DNA from 3 places in the Paraburkholderia sp. J41 genome. Region 1 is predicted to be linked to each of the others. Evidence: riboswitches for the same ligand, from Rfam matches in the RefSeq annotation. Region 1 holds a riboswitch; each other region holds the start of a gene.
What was found. Region 1 has a riboswitch for cobalamin ahead of cobW (cobalamin biosynthesis protein CobW). Riboswitches for the same ligand answer to the same signal wherever they lie in the genome.
Positions count from the first base shown of each region.

Region 2: another riboswitch for cobalamin. It lies ahead of U5805_RS03500 (CbtB domain-containing protein); the one in region 1 lies ahead of cobW (cobalamin biosynthesis protein CobW).
Region 3: another riboswitch for cobalamin. It lies ahead of U5805_RS00445 (TonB-dependent receptor domain-containing protein); the one in region 1 lies ahead of cobW (cobalamin biosynthesis protein CobW).

Region 1 is NZ_CAJMZE010000006.1:175,632-180,940, reverse strand. It holds gene cobN (cobaltochelatase subunit CobN) at 1-2,087, opposite strand, end outside; gene cobW (cobalamin biosynthesis protein CobW) at 2,162-3,253, opposite strand; cobalamin riboswitch at 3,509-3,774, opposite strand; gene U5805_RS08500 (cobalamin biosynthesis protein) at 3,978-4,376, shown strand; gene cobO (cob(I)yrinic acid a,c-diamide adenosyltransferase) at 4,395-4,997, shown strand; gene U5805_RS08490 (cobyrinate a,c-diamide synthase) at 4,998-5,309, shown strand, end outside.
Region 2 is NZ_CAJMZE010000002.1:343,001-348,309, forward strand. It holds gene U5805_RS03480 (aspartate aminotransferase family protein) at 1-248, opposite strand, end outside; gene U5805_RS03485 (GlxA family transcriptional regulator) at 488-1,522, opposite strand; gene U5805_RS03490 (ABC transporter ATP-binding protein) at 1,550-2,365, opposite strand; gene U5805_RS03495 (CbtA family protein) at 2,700-3,446, opposite strand; gene U5805_RS03500 (CbtB domain-containing protein) at 3,459-3,677, opposite strand; cobalamin riboswitch at 3,720-3,882, opposite strand; gene U5805_RS03505 (histidine phosphatase family protein) at 3,917-4,588, shown strand; gene U5805_RS03510 (patatin-like phospholipase family protein) at 4,625-5,309, opposite strand, start outside.
Region 3 is NZ_CAJMZE010000001.1:95,493-100,801, forward strand. It holds gene msrA (peptide-methionine (S)-S-oxide reductase MsrA) at 102-848, opposite strand; gene U5805_RS00440 (cytochrome c biogenesis protein DipZ) at 887-2,734, opposite strand; cobalamin riboswitch at 3,076-3,268, shown strand; gene U5805_RS00445 (TonB-dependent receptor domain-containing protein) at 3,368-5,281, shown strand.

The DNA.
Region 1 (5,309 bases):
CCGTCGCGAATCTGCGCTTCCTTGAGTTCGCAAAGGTACGCGTCGGCGCGCGTGAGCAGATCGTCTTCGGCCGCCCGATCCTGCGGCGCGGCCAGGCTCAACTCCTCGTGCAGGCGATGCTCCACGAGGGTGGCGAGTATTGTCTTGCGCAGCAGTTTCGCGCGGCGCGGATCGACCATCAGCGCTTCGTAATACTCGTCCACCTGACGTTCGAGATCCTGCAACGGCCCGTAGTTTTCGGCACGCGTGAGCGGCGGCATCAGATGATCGACGATCACGGCCTGCGCGCGGCGCTTGGCCTGACTGCCCTCGCCCGGATCGTTGACGATGAACGGATAAAGATGCGGCAGCGGCCCGAGAATCATGTCGGGCCAGCAGGTTTGCGCGAGCGCGACGCTTTTGCCCGGCAGCCATTCCAGATTGCCGTGCTTGCCCACATGCGCGATTGCGTCGATACCGAACGCGTCGCGCAGCCAGAAGTAGAACGCGAGGTACGCATGCGGCGGCACGAGTTCGGCGTCGTGATAATTCGCGTAGGTGTCGTCGCCGCGCGATCGCGAAGGCTGGATGCCGACGAACACCTGGCCGCAGCGCCAGCCCGCGATCATGAAGCGCCCGCGCCGTACCGTCGGGTCTTGCTCGGGCGCGCCCCAACGCCCGATCAATGCGTTCTGCGCCTCCACCGGCAGTTGCGCGAAGCGCGCGCGGTAGTCGTCGAGCGAAAGACTTTGCCACGCGGGCCGCAGCGCGCGCGTGCCGGGGTCGTTGGTCACGCCTTGCGTGAGCGCCTGCATGAGCGCTTCGCCGTCGGCGGGAACGTCGGCCGTGCGATAACCTTCGTCGCGCAGCATGCGCAAGATGCCCACGACGGATGCGGGCGTATCGAGCCCCACGCCGTTGCCGATGCGCCCTTCGCTCGTCGGGTAGTTGGCGAGCACGAGCGCGAGCTTTTTCTTTTCGTTCGGAATCCTGCGCAATGCGCACCAGCGCCGAGCCAGTTCCGCGACGAATGCCACGCGTTCCTCGTCGGGCTGATAACGCACCACGTCCACTTGCGTATGCTTGCAGTGATACGCGAGTCCCTTGAAACTGATCGCGCGCGTAATCACGCGGCCGTCCACTTCGGGCAGCGCGATATGCATGGCGATGTCGCGCGAATTGAGGCCGTGATTGTCCTTGAGCCAGTCGTCGCGATTGCCGCCGCTCAGGATCACTTGCAGCACGGGCGCGTCGCCGGCGATCTCGATCGGCTCGGGATCGTCCAGCGACGAAGCCGCGAACGCCGTGGTGTTCAACACGAGCGCCACGTCATGCTCGGCCGCGAGCTGCGCGAGCACGTCGCGGCTCAGCGCGTCCTTGAGCGACGTGATGGCGAGCGGCAGCGGATTCATGCCGCGTTCGATCAGCGCTTCGATCAGCGCGTCAAAGGCCGCCGTATTCGCGGCCTGCAAATGCGCCTTGTAAAACAGCAGCGCGACCACGCTCGCGCCGGGCTTCCAGCGCGCGCGCCATGCGTCGATGGTCGCCACGTCGCGCTGCGGGCAATAAAGCGCGGCGGCAGGCAGCGCGACCGGCGGCGGCGGCTCCGTGCCCCAACCGAACGCGCGCCACGCCAGCGCGCGCAAAAACGACTCGGCGTTCGCCGCGCCGCCTTCGCGCAGATAGCGCCACAGCAAGCGGCAAAACGCGGGCTCGGCGCGGCTTCTCGCGATGAGATTCGGGTCTTCCTGCAAGTCGCCCGAAAACATCGCGAGCAACTGCGCGCGCCGCCCGGCAAGCGCGACCACCTGTTCGATGCCGTATGGCCAATATGCCTCGCCGCCCAGATGATCGACCACCACCACGCGCGCATGCTGCAACACGTCGTCGACATAAAAGTCCACCGAAGCGTTCTGCCGCAAATAGGTGACGTTCGCGAGCCGCACGGCCGGAAAGCCCTCGGGCAAGCGGGGCACGACGCTCGCGAGCAAGGCGAGCGTCGTGTCGGCGGAACTCAGCACGACGATTTCGGCCGGCTGCTGGTCGACGCGAACCACGCCTTGCGTGTCGTCGACGAAACCGCCCGGCGTGGTGCGCAGCAAATGCATCTCGCGGCCTCGTTACGTGCGTGGCGTGTGTGGCGTGTGTGGCATGTGCGGCGTGCGTGACATCATTGCGGCGCTCACTTCGCGGGCGTGGTTTGCGTTTGCGCGAGCGCGGCTTCGAACGCCGCTTGCAGCGCCGCGCCTTCGAGGTCCTCGCCGATCAGCACGAAGCGGCTCGCGAGCGGTTGCGCAGCGCTTTCCTGCGCATTCCAGCGGCGGTCGAAATAGCTGTCGAAACGGCGGCCCACGCCTTGAATCACGAGGCGCATGGGCGCGCCCGGCAAAGCGGCGAAACCCTTCACGCGATAAATCGTGTGCGCGTCGACGAGTTGCTGGAGCGCTTCGATCGCGGCGTCGCGCGAGGCGACCTGCGCGGCCACCACGACCGAGTCGAACTCGTCGTGATGATGGTCGGCGTCGTCGGCGGAACCATGGTGATCGTGACGCAGATGAATGCTTTCTTCCGATGCGGCTTCGAGCCCGAGCAGCGTATGCAGGTCGAGCTTGCCGTGCTGCGCGCGCACGATCTTCACCTGCGGCGGCAGTTCTTCGCGCAACTGCGCAACGAGCGCATCCTGCCCGGCTTCGTCGAGCAGATCGGTCTTGTTGAGAATGACGAGGTCGGCGGCGCTGAGCTGGTCTTCGAACAACTCGTGCAGCGGCGACTCGTGATCGAGATTCGGATCGGCACGGCGCTGCGCATCCACGGCCAGCGGGTTTTCCGCGAACTGGCCGCTTGCGGCCGCGGGCGCATCGACCACGGTCACGACCGCATCGACCGTGAACGCGTTGCGAATGGAAGGCCAGTTGAACGCCTGCACGAGCGGCTTCGGCAGCGCGAGCCCCGAGGTTTCGATCAGCACGTGGTCGATCTCGCCGCGACGTTCGAGCAGTTGCTCCATCACCGGAAAAAACTCTTCCTGCACGGTGCAGCAAAGGCAACCGTTCGCGAGTTCGTAAAGCTGGCCTTCGGTCTCGTTGCCGTTTTCATCGCAGCCTATGCCGCAGCCGCGCAGAATTTCGCCGTCGATACCGAGTTCGCCGAATTCGTTGACGATCACGGCCACGCGCAGGCCGCCCGCGTGACGAAGAATGTGACGCAGCAGCGTGGTTTTACCGCTGCCGAGAAAGCCCGTCACGATGGTGACCGGAATCTTGCGCATCTGCATGAAGTGCTCCTTCGGCGCCCGGCGAGGCCAACGTGGCGCGATGCGAATCTCGATCGTTCGAACCGGGAAGCGGCCTGCCAAGGCGCATGCGTTCGCGCGCGCCGAAAACGTTGCGCGCGCAACGGCACGGCGCTGCATGGCGCGGCGGCTTCCCTTGGGGACGAACGATTCCGATCGCTCTCGAACGCAACGCGGGCCACGCCCGCCGATCGCATGAAAGCATGAAAGTCACGGCTTCTACGCCGCATCCCCGCAGCGCGAATCCTCGTTTCTGGCCGGTATCCGGACTGACGATGCGCCGCCTCGCCTTCCCGCGCGAACGTCCTTGCGGGCGTTTCGCACAGTGGCTTCGTGAAAGCGGCTTGCGGCGTTCGTGCGATGCTTCGCTCGATTGCCGCGCTCGTTGTACCGTTGCGGGTGCAGTTCAGGTTGGCCGTGCCCGTGGCGGGATGGCTCCCTGATTCCCGTTTAACTGCGCGCGCCAGTTTGCGCGCGCGAGCACCAGAGTGCGTGCGAGTGTAGGCGCGCGAGGTTCCCGCGTCAAGGAAGCGCGCTGAAAGCCGGCGAGCGCTCGCGCGCGAAAGCGCGTGTGCTATCGTAGCGCGCAATTCGCGGGTTCCGCCGGGGTTTCACCGCGGCTTTACGAAACGCTTCCGCCCGCTTTGTCACGTCTTTATCCGCCTTCGCCGTGAATCGCGCCTTGTTTTCCGCTGTTTTCGCTTCGATGCCGGCCGACGCCGATGGCAGCGCCGCGCCGCTCGCCATCGGCATCGGCTGCCGGCGCGGCGTGACGCTCGCCCAACTGGAGGCGGCGGTGCAGGCGGCGCTTGGCGACTGGCCGATCGCGCGCGTGGCGGCGGTGGCGACGCTCGCCGCGAAAGCCGGCGAACCCGCGTTGCGCGAATTCTGCGCCGCGCATGCGCTCGCGCTCGCCGCCTTCACGCGCGAACAGATCGACGCAATGCCCGCGCTCTCGCCGCCCTCGCTCGCCGCGCGCGCGCGTCATGGCGTGGACGGCGTTTGCGAACCGTGCGCGCGGCTCGCGGCAAACGGCGGCCCGCTCGTGCGCGGCAAACTCGCGCTCGACGGCGTGACCGTCGCGATCGCGCTCAAGCTCACCTGAAATCACCCGACATCGACGATGAAAACCGATCCCGAATCGCACTTGCGCATGACCCAACGCCGCCGCGAAGGCCACGAGAAAAAGCAGGCTTCGGCGACGCTCGAAAAAGGTCTGTTGATCGTCAACACCGGCAACGGCAAGGGGAAAAGCACGGCCGCGTTCGGCATGGCCGTGCGCGTGCTCGGCCACGGCATGAAACTGGGCGTGGTGCAGTTCATCAAGGGCGCGCTGCATACGGCCGAACGCGATTTTCTCGGCAGCGTGGCGCATTGCGAATTCGTGACGATGGGCGACGGCTACACCTGGAACACGCAGAACCGCGACGCCGATATGGCCACCGCGCGCAAGGGCTGGAACGAAGCGAAGCGCATGATCGAAAGCGGCGAGTACGTCATGGTGATTCTCGACGAACTGAACACCGTGCTGAAGTACGACTATCTGCCGCTCGACGAAGTGCTTGGCGTGGTCAACGCGCGCGCGCCGCACGTACACGTGGTCATCACGGGGCGTCACGCGCCCGAAGCGCTGCTCGAAGCCGCCGACCTCGTCACCGAAATGCGCCTCGTCAAGCATCCGTATCGCGAGCAAGGCGTGAAGGCGCAAAAAGGTGTGGAGTTCTAAATGATTGCGTGCCCCGCGCTGTTCGTTAGCGCGCCTGCATCGGGTCAAGGCAAGACCACGCTCACGGCGGGTCTCGCGCGCTTGCATCGGCAGGCGGGGCGGCGCGTGCGCGTGTTCAAGACCGGGCCGGATTTTCTCGACCCGATGATACTGGCGCATGCGAGCGGCGCGCCCGTGCAGTCGCTCGATCTGTGGATGGTGGGAGAAGAGGCGTGCCGTGCGTTGCTGGCACAAGCCGCGCGCGAGGCGGATCTCATTCTGATCGAAGGCGTGATGGGTTTGTTCGACGGCACGCCGAGCAGCGCCGATCTC
Region 2 (5,309 bases), on a different contig from region 1:
GGCGCGTTGGTGTAGCCGTTGCCGATGTGCCAGAGCCTGGCCGCCTGCTCGTGCAGCACGCGCAGCAACGCGGGATGCGCATGACCGAGCGCCGTGACGGCGATACCGCCCGCGAAGTCGATGTAATCGCGGCCTTCGGTGTCCCAGACGCGCGAGCCTTCGCCTCGATCGGGCACGAACGGCGCGGGCGCGAACACCGGCACCATGACTTCGTCGAAGGTCTTGCGGCTCACGGTCGTGTCGTTCATGGCGGTTCCTTTCAGCGTGGTCGGGCCGGCGCGCGCGTCGCGTGCGCGCCGATAACCTGTGCAGTGTAGGCAAGCTCGCCGCAAACTTCTTGCGCAGGTGCGACACGTTTTGTCGTCCGCGCGATGGGGTCGGCGCGGGGTCGGCGCGGGGTCGGCGCGGGGTTGGCGCGCAGTTTGCACGACCGTGGGGCGCGCATGCTGCGCCGCATCGAACACGGCGCAAACGTCGTTCGGCGTATTCAGCCACGGCCGGGCGCGTCCGGCTGCTGGCGCTCGATCCAGTTGCGCCGGTCCTCGCGCGGCGTCACGCCGAAGCGCTCGCGGTACGCATTCGAGAAATGCGCCGCCGACGCGAAACCGCACGCGAGGCTGATCTGCACGACCGACTGACTCGTGCGCTGCAACAGCGAGCGCGCCTTGGCGAGCCGCAGGCCGAGATAGTATTTCGCCGGCATGGCGTTCAGATACTGGCGAAAAAGCCGCTCCAACTGCCGCCGCGACACGCCCGCGAGCGCGGCGATTTCATCGCTCGTGAGCGGGTCTTCGATATTGGCTTCCATGAGCTTGAGCGCCTCGTTCAAACGGGGATGCCGCTCGCCCGGCGCCGTCACGAACGGAATGCGCTGGCGCTCCTCGCCGCTGCGCAGCGTGCTCGCGCCGAGCGCGTCGGCGATGCGTTCCGCGAGTTCGGGGCCGTGGTCGCGGCCGATCATCGCGAGCATGAAGTCGAGCGTCGCCTGGCCGCCCGCGCAGGTCGCGCGGTCGCGGTCGATCTCGTAGATCTGCTGCGTGACGATGCTGCGCTCGAAGCGCTCCGCGAACTGCTGATACGTTTCCCAGTTCGCGGCCACGCGATAGCCGCTCAACTGCCCCGCCAGCGCGAGCCACCACGCGCCGTGATGAATGCCGATCACACGCGGCGTGCGCGGCGCGATGCGCGCGAGCGCGGCGAGACAGCCCTGCTGCTCCGCGAACGGCCGATGGCCCTCGCTCACGACGACGAGCCAGTCGGGCGTTTCCTCGAAGCGCGGGTCGAAGCGCTCGTCGAAGGCGAAATCGGCGGCCCATTGCGCGCCGCCCGCGAGCGGCACCGCGCGGCCGTCCCACGAGCCCACGCGCCAGCGGTACAGCGCGCGGCCGTCGATCTCGTTGGCGAGATTGAGCGCGTCGACGATCGGGCCGACACCCGACATCGACACGGGCGGCAACGCGACGATCGCCACCTGCGTCGTGCCGGAGGACGCGCGCGCGGGCGAGGCGGTAGAGCAAACCATCGGCGAAACGGCTCCCGAACGCCGCGCTTACTTGAGGCTGCCCGACAGAAACTGGCGCAGCCGCTCGCTCCTCGGGTTCGCAAAGACCTCCGCAGGCTGGCCTTCCTCTTCCACGCGGCCTTGATGCAGGAACATCACATGGTTCGACACGTTGCGCGCGAAACCCATTTCGTGCGTGACGACGATCATCGTGCGGCCTTCCTCGGCGAGCTTTTGCATGACCTTGAGCACTTCGCCCACGAGTTCCGGGTCGAGCGCGGACGTCGGCTCGTCGAACAGCATCACGTCGGGATGCATCGCCAAGGCGCGCGCGATCGCCACGCGCTGCTGCTGCCCGCCCGAGAGATGCGAGGGATACTGCTTCTCCACGCGCGGCGCGAGGCCCACTTTCTCCAGATACGTGCGCGCGCGTTCGGCGGCTTCCTGGCGCGGCACGCCCAGCACGTGCAGCGGCGCTTCCATCACGTTTTCGAGCACGGTCATGTGCGACCACAGATTGAAATGCTGAAACACCATCGCGAGCTTGGTGCGAATGCGCTGAAGCTGCCGGTGATCGGCCACCTCGAGGTCGCCGTGGCGGCCAGCCCTCGTGCGCACCGGTTCGCCGTCGACGACGATCTCGCCCGCGTTCGGCTTCTCCAGAAAGTTGATGCAGCGCAGGAAGGTGCTTTTGCCCGAACCGCTCGCGCCGATGATGCTGATCACGTCGCCCTTTTTCGCGTCGAGCGACACGCCCTTGAGCACTTCGTTGTCGCCGTAGCGCTTGTGAATGTCGCGCGCGACGAGCGTGCTCGCGCCGTCTTGCGGTGCGTTTGCCGCCGCGGGTTTCGAAGATCCGGCCATGCTCGTCCCCTTCCTGTTTCCGGTGAAGCCAGCCCAAACGATACCGGCGAAGGCGAGACTTTACACCGCGAGCGCGTAAAAAAAACGCCCCGGCGAGGCGGGGCGTTCTCCGACGGCGCAGGCGGTGAAGCGCAGCCCGGCGTGATGCGGCGCCTGTTCGCGCGGCCGCGCTCGCACAACGCCGCGCCAGGCGTTATCGAGCTTTATCGAGCCTTAACAGCGCTACCAGGCGTTAGCAGGCGTACCAGGCGCATCCAGCCGCTATCAGGCGTTAGCAGGCATCCCGACGAAACGCCCCGCCGCTCCCCGTCACCGAACGGCCGTTTCGCGCCGACTACGCAACGCGCGGGCGCCGCACGCCGCCTGCACGGGCGCGCGTATCGAAAAGCCGTTCGGCCATGGCGCCGAACGCGAGGCCGATGGTCGTCCACAAGATCGCCTGCATGCCGATCGACACCGCGCGAAACTTCCACAGAAGCACGGCCGGGAACGCGGCGGGCACTTCGTCGATCGCCGGCAGCGCGAGCTGGATCGCGCCGATCACGACGACGAACAGCGCGAGCGCCGCAATCGACGCGTTCCAGCCGCCGAGCTTCGGCGCCAACGCCGCGCGCACCTTGAGCGAGAACACCGAAACGGCAAGGGAAATCGCGATCATCAGGAAAAAGAGCCCGGTGCGGTAGCCGATGGTCTCCGGGTCGCCGACCGAAGGCGGATTCGCCGGATATTTGATGTCCGGCACGAGATAGATCGCCACGAACGCCGCGAGCGCGAGCCACGCGGAGAGCGCGCGCGCCGGCAAACGCCCCGCGCGGCCGTGCGCGAACGCGAACACGAGCGCGAACAGGCCGCCGACGGAGGCGCCATACACCATCACGCCCGTAAAGAGGCCGTAGCCCGACTGCGTGGCGCGGCTCACGAGTTCGGGCTCGGGCGGCTCGCCCTTCGCGGCGTCGGCCTTTTGCTCGAACGAAATGGCCCGATCGACCTGCGGCTCGCCCGCGATCTTCGCGAAGCCGAACGTGAGCAGTCCCGCGGCGATGCCAGCCAGCATCCCGCGCATCAACAGCTTGCCAACCATGTCAGCTCCCGTTCAGTGGCAAGGAAAGCCGAGCAGATGGCGGCCGTCGTGGACGAACTCGTGGACGTACATGCCCGGAAAGATCGACGTCGCGCCCTGTTCCGCACCGACGAAGTAGAGCGCGAGCAGCAGCATGAGGCCGCCGAACGCGGCCCAGGGGAGGATCTCGCGCAGCGGAATGGGCGCCGGCGCGGCCGGGGCATGCTGCAAGGGCAAAGAGGCTTCGGACATGATGACTTCTCCTGGGGTTGCGCGCCCCGTTAGTCGTGATTGCGTTGAAGGTACACGACGCGCGGGTCTGACTTCCGTTGCGGCGCGAATCCGGCGAGTGATCGCAGGACCGGCGGCAACGGTTACAGTGGCGCGACCGCGCCGGAGTTGCACCGGCTTCCGCGTGTCGTGAGCCCTGTATTCTACGCGCTGCGGCGAAGCGACGCGGTCGCGCTGGATTCGACGGAGAAAAATTCGGAATGACGACGATGGTCTGGCTGGTGAGCCACGCGGCAAACGCGGCGCTGCGCGCGGGCACGTTCGCGGTGACGGCGCGCGAGGATGCGCACGAAGCGCATGAAGAGTCGGAGGCGCATGAAGAAGCCGAAGCGCTCGATGCGCGTTCGGCGGCGGCAATGGAAGCCTGGCGCGAACGCTGGCTCGCGCGAATCGGCCGTTCGGCGCGCGTGATCGCCAGCCCTGCCGCGATCGCCGTGGCGACGGCGCGCGCGGCCGGTTTCGCCGCCGCCGGCATCGAACGCTCGCACGCGCTCGCCGAAGCCGGTTTCGGCGCATGGCAAGGCCGCCGTCTCGCCGATATCGCGCAAGAAGCGCCCGACGCGCTGGCGGCCTGGACGCGCGACGCCGCGTTCCGTCCGCCCGGCGGCGAGTCGTTCGACGACGTGCGCGCACGTCTCGGCGCGTGGCTCGATGCGCTCGCGTCGCAGTCGCCATCATCATCGTCATCGTCGCCGTCATCGCCCTGTGAAACGGTGGTCGCGTTCGCGAGCGCGAGCGTGCTCCGCGCGGCGATCCTGCATGCGCTCGAAGCGCCGTCGGCGAGCTGGCGCGCCATCGAAATCGCGCCGCTGGACGTGGTGCTGCTGCGCCGCGCGCGCGAAGGGTGGGTCTGGGTCGCGCACCCCGCGTGAGCGCCGCCTGCGCCGCCTGCGTCCCTTGGAGCCGCCCTACTCCAGGCCCAGTTGCGCCTTGATCGCGGGCAGCATGTACTGCACGGCGGCGCGCCCTTCGGCGACGGCCGGCCCCGCGCGGTGAAAATCGAAAATGCCCATGCCGCCCAGACGCGGCTGGATCAGCACGTCGGCGGGTTCGCCCGCGAGGCGGCTGCGCGTGATGCGCACCTGCATGATGTCGATGCTTTGCGCGATCGAACTCAGCATCGAAGGCGCGCGCGCGCTGGGCGGCGGCGCCACGCGCACGTCCACGCCGCCCGCCGGGCCAGGCGCCGCGGGCTGAAGCCAGCCCGGAAAGCGCTTGCCGTTGCGGCGCATGAGCGGCGCGGGCACGGGCGCGGCGGCATCGGGCGCCGCGCCCGCTTCCACCGGCACCGTGCGCGGCACGGTGTCGATCGCGCCGCCCAGGTCGCGGCCGTTCAGAATGTCGTGATTGAGGTCGATGGCGATCACGGTGTCGGCGCGCATCGCGCGCGCGGCCGAAACCGGCACCGGGTTGCTCAGCCCGCCGTCCACGAGCCACACGCCGTCGTGCCAGATCGGCGTGAAAATGCCGGGAATGGCGATGGAGGCGCGCACCGCGTCCACCACGCCGCCCTCGCGCAGCCAGACTTCGCGGCCCGTGTCGAGTTCGGTGGCCACGGCCGCGAACGGCACCTTGAGGTCGTCGATGGCGCGG
Region 3 (5,309 bases), on a different contig from region 1:
GCGCGTCCGCAGCGCGTTTGGGCCGTGCGCGGGCCGTCTCCCGGCGTTCTTCGACGTGCATTCGCGCGGTTATCCGGCCCGTGACGCCCCGGTGCGCGCCGTCACGTCGCGCGCGTGGGCACCAGCACCGCCTTCTCGCGATACTGCGCGGGAAAGAGGCGCTTCAGGTCGGCCACCTTCGGCAGATCGTTGATGGCGATATAGGGCGCGTCCGGGTGCAGCGTCAAATAGTTCTGGTGATACGTCTCCGCCGGATAGAACGCGCGGCCCGTTTCGATCGTCGTCACCACCGGCTGCGCGAACACATGCGCGCCGCCGAGCTGCGCAATATACGCGCGCGCCACGCGCGCCTGCTCGGGCGTGGTGGGGAAGATCGTCGAGCGATACTGCGTGCCTTCGTCGGGGCCCTGGTGGTCGAGTTCGGTCGGATCGTGCGCCACCGAAAAATAGATCTGCAAAATGCGCCCGAAACTCACCTGCTGCGGGTCGAAGGTCACGCGCACCGACTCCGCGTGGCCCGTCGTGCCCGTGCTCACCATCTCGTAGCCCGCCGTGGCGCGCGCGCCGCCCGCATAGCCCGAGACCGCCTCGGTCACGCCCTTGACGTGCTGGAACACGCCCTGCACGCCCCAGAAACAACCGCCCGCGAGCACCACGGTTTCGCTGTGCGCGTTCGGCGCGGCCGTTTCGTCGAGCGCGGGCGGCGGCACCGTGTGCGCCTCGTCGGCGGCGAACACGCGCGCATGATCGACGCCGAAGATCGCCGCGCCGGCGAGCGCGAGCGCGCTCACCGCCGCGCGCAGCGTGCCGGCCCGTTTTGTGTTTCGTGACTTCGATAACCCACGCATGTTGCCTCTCCTTGCCCGCAGCGGGCGAATGAATCCCGTCAACCGAACGTGAACGAATACGCGCGCACGCCCGGATCGAGAAAGCGGATTTCGAACGTGCGGTCGCCGATGTCGCCTTGCTGACGCACGAGTTGATACAAACGCTGGCCGTCCACCACGCCGTTGCCGTTGGCGTCGGTGTCGGCGCCGTGATTCGCGCCCGGCGGCGCGCCGTCGATCGTCACGCGAAACCGCACGGGCTTGCCGTTCGCCGCCGGCCCCAGCACGAGATGCAGATCGCGCGCATGGAAGCGATAAACGATGTCGCCGCCCGCCGCGTCGAGGTCGGTGTGTTCCGCGCCGAGCGTCCACGTGCCCGCCAGCGCCCACTGGTTCAGATCGAGCGGACCGGCCTCGTAGCGATGCGGCGCGTCGGCGACAGGGTCGCCCTTCGAGGCGAAACCGTGCGCGCGCTGATAGCCGAGATAGGTTTCCGGCGACTGCACGGCGGTCATCGTGGACGCGGCTTCGACGCCCTTGCCCGTATCCGTGACGAAGCCGCCCGGCACGTTCTTCGCGCCCGCTTCGGTCAGCAGCTCGCGAATCACCTGTTCGGATTCCTGATAATTGCCTTCGCCGAAGTGATGATGGCGAATCTGCCCTTGCGCATCGACGAAATAATGCGCGGGCCAATACTCGTTGTCGAACGCGCGCCAGATCGCATAGTTGTTGTCGATGGCTACCGGATAGTCGATCTTGAGATCGCTCACCGCCCGCCGCACGTTGCCGATGTCTTTCTCGAAGGCGAACTCGGGCGCATGCACGCCGATCACGACCAGGCCGGAGGCGCGATATTTGTCGGCCCACGCTTGCACGTAAGGCAGCGCGCGCAGGCAGTTGATGCACGAGTAGGTCCAGAAGTCGACGAGCACGACCTTGCCGCGCAAACCGGCCGCCGTGAGCGGCGGCGAATTGAGCCACTGCACCGCGCCGCCCAGGTCCGGCAACCGGCCTTCCACGGGCAGCGCGCCGGTTGCCGAGGTTTTCGCCGCGACGGCGCCGTGGCTCGTGTCGTTCGTGCCGTTCGTGTCGGCGGCTTGTGCGTTTGCGTTTGCTCGTGCGTTCGCGTTTGCCTGCAAGCTGACTGGCGAATTCGCCTGCGCGCCGGCCTCGCGCGAATGCACGCGGTCGAGCAAGCCTTGCTCGATCTGATTGGTGCCCGCGAGCGACACGCGCGCGAGAACGCCGGTATCCAGATGCAGCGCGATGGCGGCCACGCCCGCCAGCACCGCGACGCCCAGCGCGCGCCGCAGCCATTCGCCCGCGCCCAGCGAGCGCTTCATGGCCGCGAACACCTTGCCGCCCACGAGCAGCGCGAGCGCCAGCGAAGTGGCCGCGCCCGCCGCATACGCGAGCAGCAGCAGCGAAGTGCGCGCGCTCGCACCTTGCAGCGCCGCGCCGGTCAGGATCAGGCCCAGAATCGGGCCCGCGCACGGCGCCCACAGCAAGCCCGTCGCCACGCCCAGCAGCAGCGAGGCGCCCACGCCCGAGCCCGCGCCCTTGCGCTGCGCGTCGCCGGCCGTTTCCGAAAGGCGCGAGCCGAACGCCACGAGCGGGCGCGTCAGCCGCTCGGCCACCGCGGGCACGAGCAGCGTCACGCCGAACACGACGAGCAGCACGAGCGCGGCCGCGCGGCCATACTGGTTCGCCGCCACGGCCCAGCCGCCGCCCACGGCCGCGAGCGCGCCCACCGCGCTGAACGAGAGCGCCATGCCGACGAGCAGCGGCAGGCCGCTGCGCACGAACGGCCGCCCGGTGCGAGCGAACACGAAAGGCAGCACCGGCAGGATGCACGGACTGACGATGGTCAGCACGCCGCCGAGCCAGGCAATCAGGAACAAAGCCATTTTGCGTATCTCCACCGCTGCCCGCGCCGCAATGCGCCGCGCGGTTCCAGCGGCCTTCGAACGGATAAACACCCGGCGCGAGTGTCTATTCCGCGGCGCGTTGTATCCGTTTTGTATCCGCTCGGCACCTTCGGAAAAGGGTGCGATCGGCGCTGGCGGATCGCGGGCTTTCACGCCCGCCTGCGCGCGACTGGCGCAAGGCTAGGCAAGCGACGCGGCGCCGACGCAAGACCGCGCGCGAACCGCATCATCGAAACGCCATGTCGCGCGCGATCCGGCGTTTTCGCCACACTTCGCGCCGCAATATCGACGCGCGGGTTGACGCCCGGGCGGCGCGGCCATTACCCTTGCGCGCTGATGGTTCCCGGCGACGGGATCAAAAGGGAACGCAGTGAGGCACACGCCGAGTCTGCGGCTGCCCCCGCAACTGTAAGCGGCGAGTTCGCGCCCACTCAGGCCACTGGGAAACCGGGAAGGCCGGCGTCGAACGGCGACCCGCGAGCCAGGAGACCTGCCATCGCGTCAGTCCAGCAGCCGCAGCGGGCGGGGTCCCCCAATGCGCCAAAGCGCCGCGCCCGCGCGGTCGCCCGTTGCACGGACAGCCCGCAATCAGGAGCTGTTTCCAGCCGCATCATGAAGTTTTCCAGCCTATTCCTCGCGTCGGCCGCGCTCGCCTGCGCCTCGCAAGCCGCTTTCGCCGACAGCAACGCCGATCCCGACGCCGGCGCCACCTTGCCGAACATCCTCGTGACCGGCGACACCCAGCGTCTGCCGCAATCGTTCGACGGCCGCTACGCCAGCACGCAGGTGCTCACGCGCACCGACCTCGACCGCCTTTCGCCCGCCGACCCGAGCATCACGCAGGCGCTCGCCACGCTGCCCGGCGTGAGCGTCGCGCAAAACGGCGGCCCCGGCACGACGGCGGCGGTGAGCATTCGCGGTTCGTCGGCAAGCCAGGTGGCGGTGTTCATCGACGGCATTCGCGTGGGTTCGGCCACCACGGGCTCCGCCGCCTGGGCCGACCTGCCGACTTCGTCGTTCGATCGCGCCGAGGTGATTTCCGGCCCCGCGGCGGCCTCGTTCGGCGCGGACGCCGTGGGCGGCGTGGTGCAACTCTTCACGCGCCATGCGTCGAATCAGCCGAACCAGACCACGGTCTCGTTCGGCGGCGGCTCGAACAAGACCTTCGACACGCAACTGCGCACCTCGGGCACGATCGCCTCGACGGGACCGCTCGCGGCGCTCGGCGGCCTCACGTATTCGCTCGGCCTGCACGACTACGCCACGGCCGGCATCGACGCCACGCAGCCCTACGCCTACGGTCACGAGAACGGCCGCAATCCGTACCACGCGCAGGACCTGGACGCGCGCCTCGGCTATGCGCACCACGACTGGTCGATCTCCACCTTCGCGCTGTATCACCGCAGCGATCTCTCGTACGACAATCTCGGCGGCGACGACCGGCAGCGCGACAATCAGCTCACGACGGGCATTGCGTTCCATCTCGACATCACGCCGACCACGCAATTCGACCAGTCGCTCGGTTACGCCACGGACCGCCAGTTCCTCTACGCGAACGACCGGTCGATCGCCACCGACGAGATCGACTCGACGCGGCTTTCCACCTCCACCTCGCTCACGCATCAGGAGACCGGCCACACGCTGCTCGGCCAGCCGCTTTCCGGCGAAACCCGGCTCGCGTACGACTTCACGCGCGAACTGGCGTTCCTGCCCGTCGACATTCCGGGCGGCGTGCCCGCGCGCAACGACTCGGCCGTCTCGGTGCATCAGTCGGCGACGCTCGGCCCGCTCACGCTGTTCCTCGCCGGACGCCACGAAATCGTGCAAGGGCGCGCGGTCAACACGGGCAACGCCGCGCTCGCCTGGGCAATCACGCCGGTGTACACGGCGCGCATGTCGTACGGCAACGCGTTCCGCCTGCCCACCTTCGACGACCTCTACTATCCCGGTTACGCGAACCCCAACCTCCAGCCCGAGCGCAGCAATTCGGTGGAAATCGCGCTCGATGCGAACACCGCCTTCGGCACGTTCACGGCGGCGCTCTACGACACGCGCGTACACGATCTCATCACCTACGACGCGGCCACCTTCCTGCCCGTGAACGTGGGCAAGGCGCGCGTGCAGGGGCTCGACCTCTCGTACAAGGGCACGCTCGGCCGGTACACGCCCGTCAGTCTCGCCGTCGGCATTCTGAACCCGCAGGACGTGAGCGATCAGACGTGGCTCAACCGCCGGCCGCGCCAGACCGTGAGCCTTTCCGTCGATCACAGCTGGGACGAATTCCACCTGCACGCGCTGAGCACGGGCGTTTCGCTGCTCTACGGCGGATCGACGTTCGACGATCAGTACAACAGCATCTATCTGCCCTCGTACACGACCGTGAGCTTGCGCGCGTCGTATCGGGTGAACGCGCATCTCGCGCTTTCGGCTTCGCTCGCGAATCTGTTCGACCGGCAGTACGCGACCGTGTACGGCTATCGCTCGCTCGGGCGCACGGCGTTCGGCAAGATCAGCTATACCTTTTAACCGCCTGCTTTAAAGGCGCTTTAAAAGC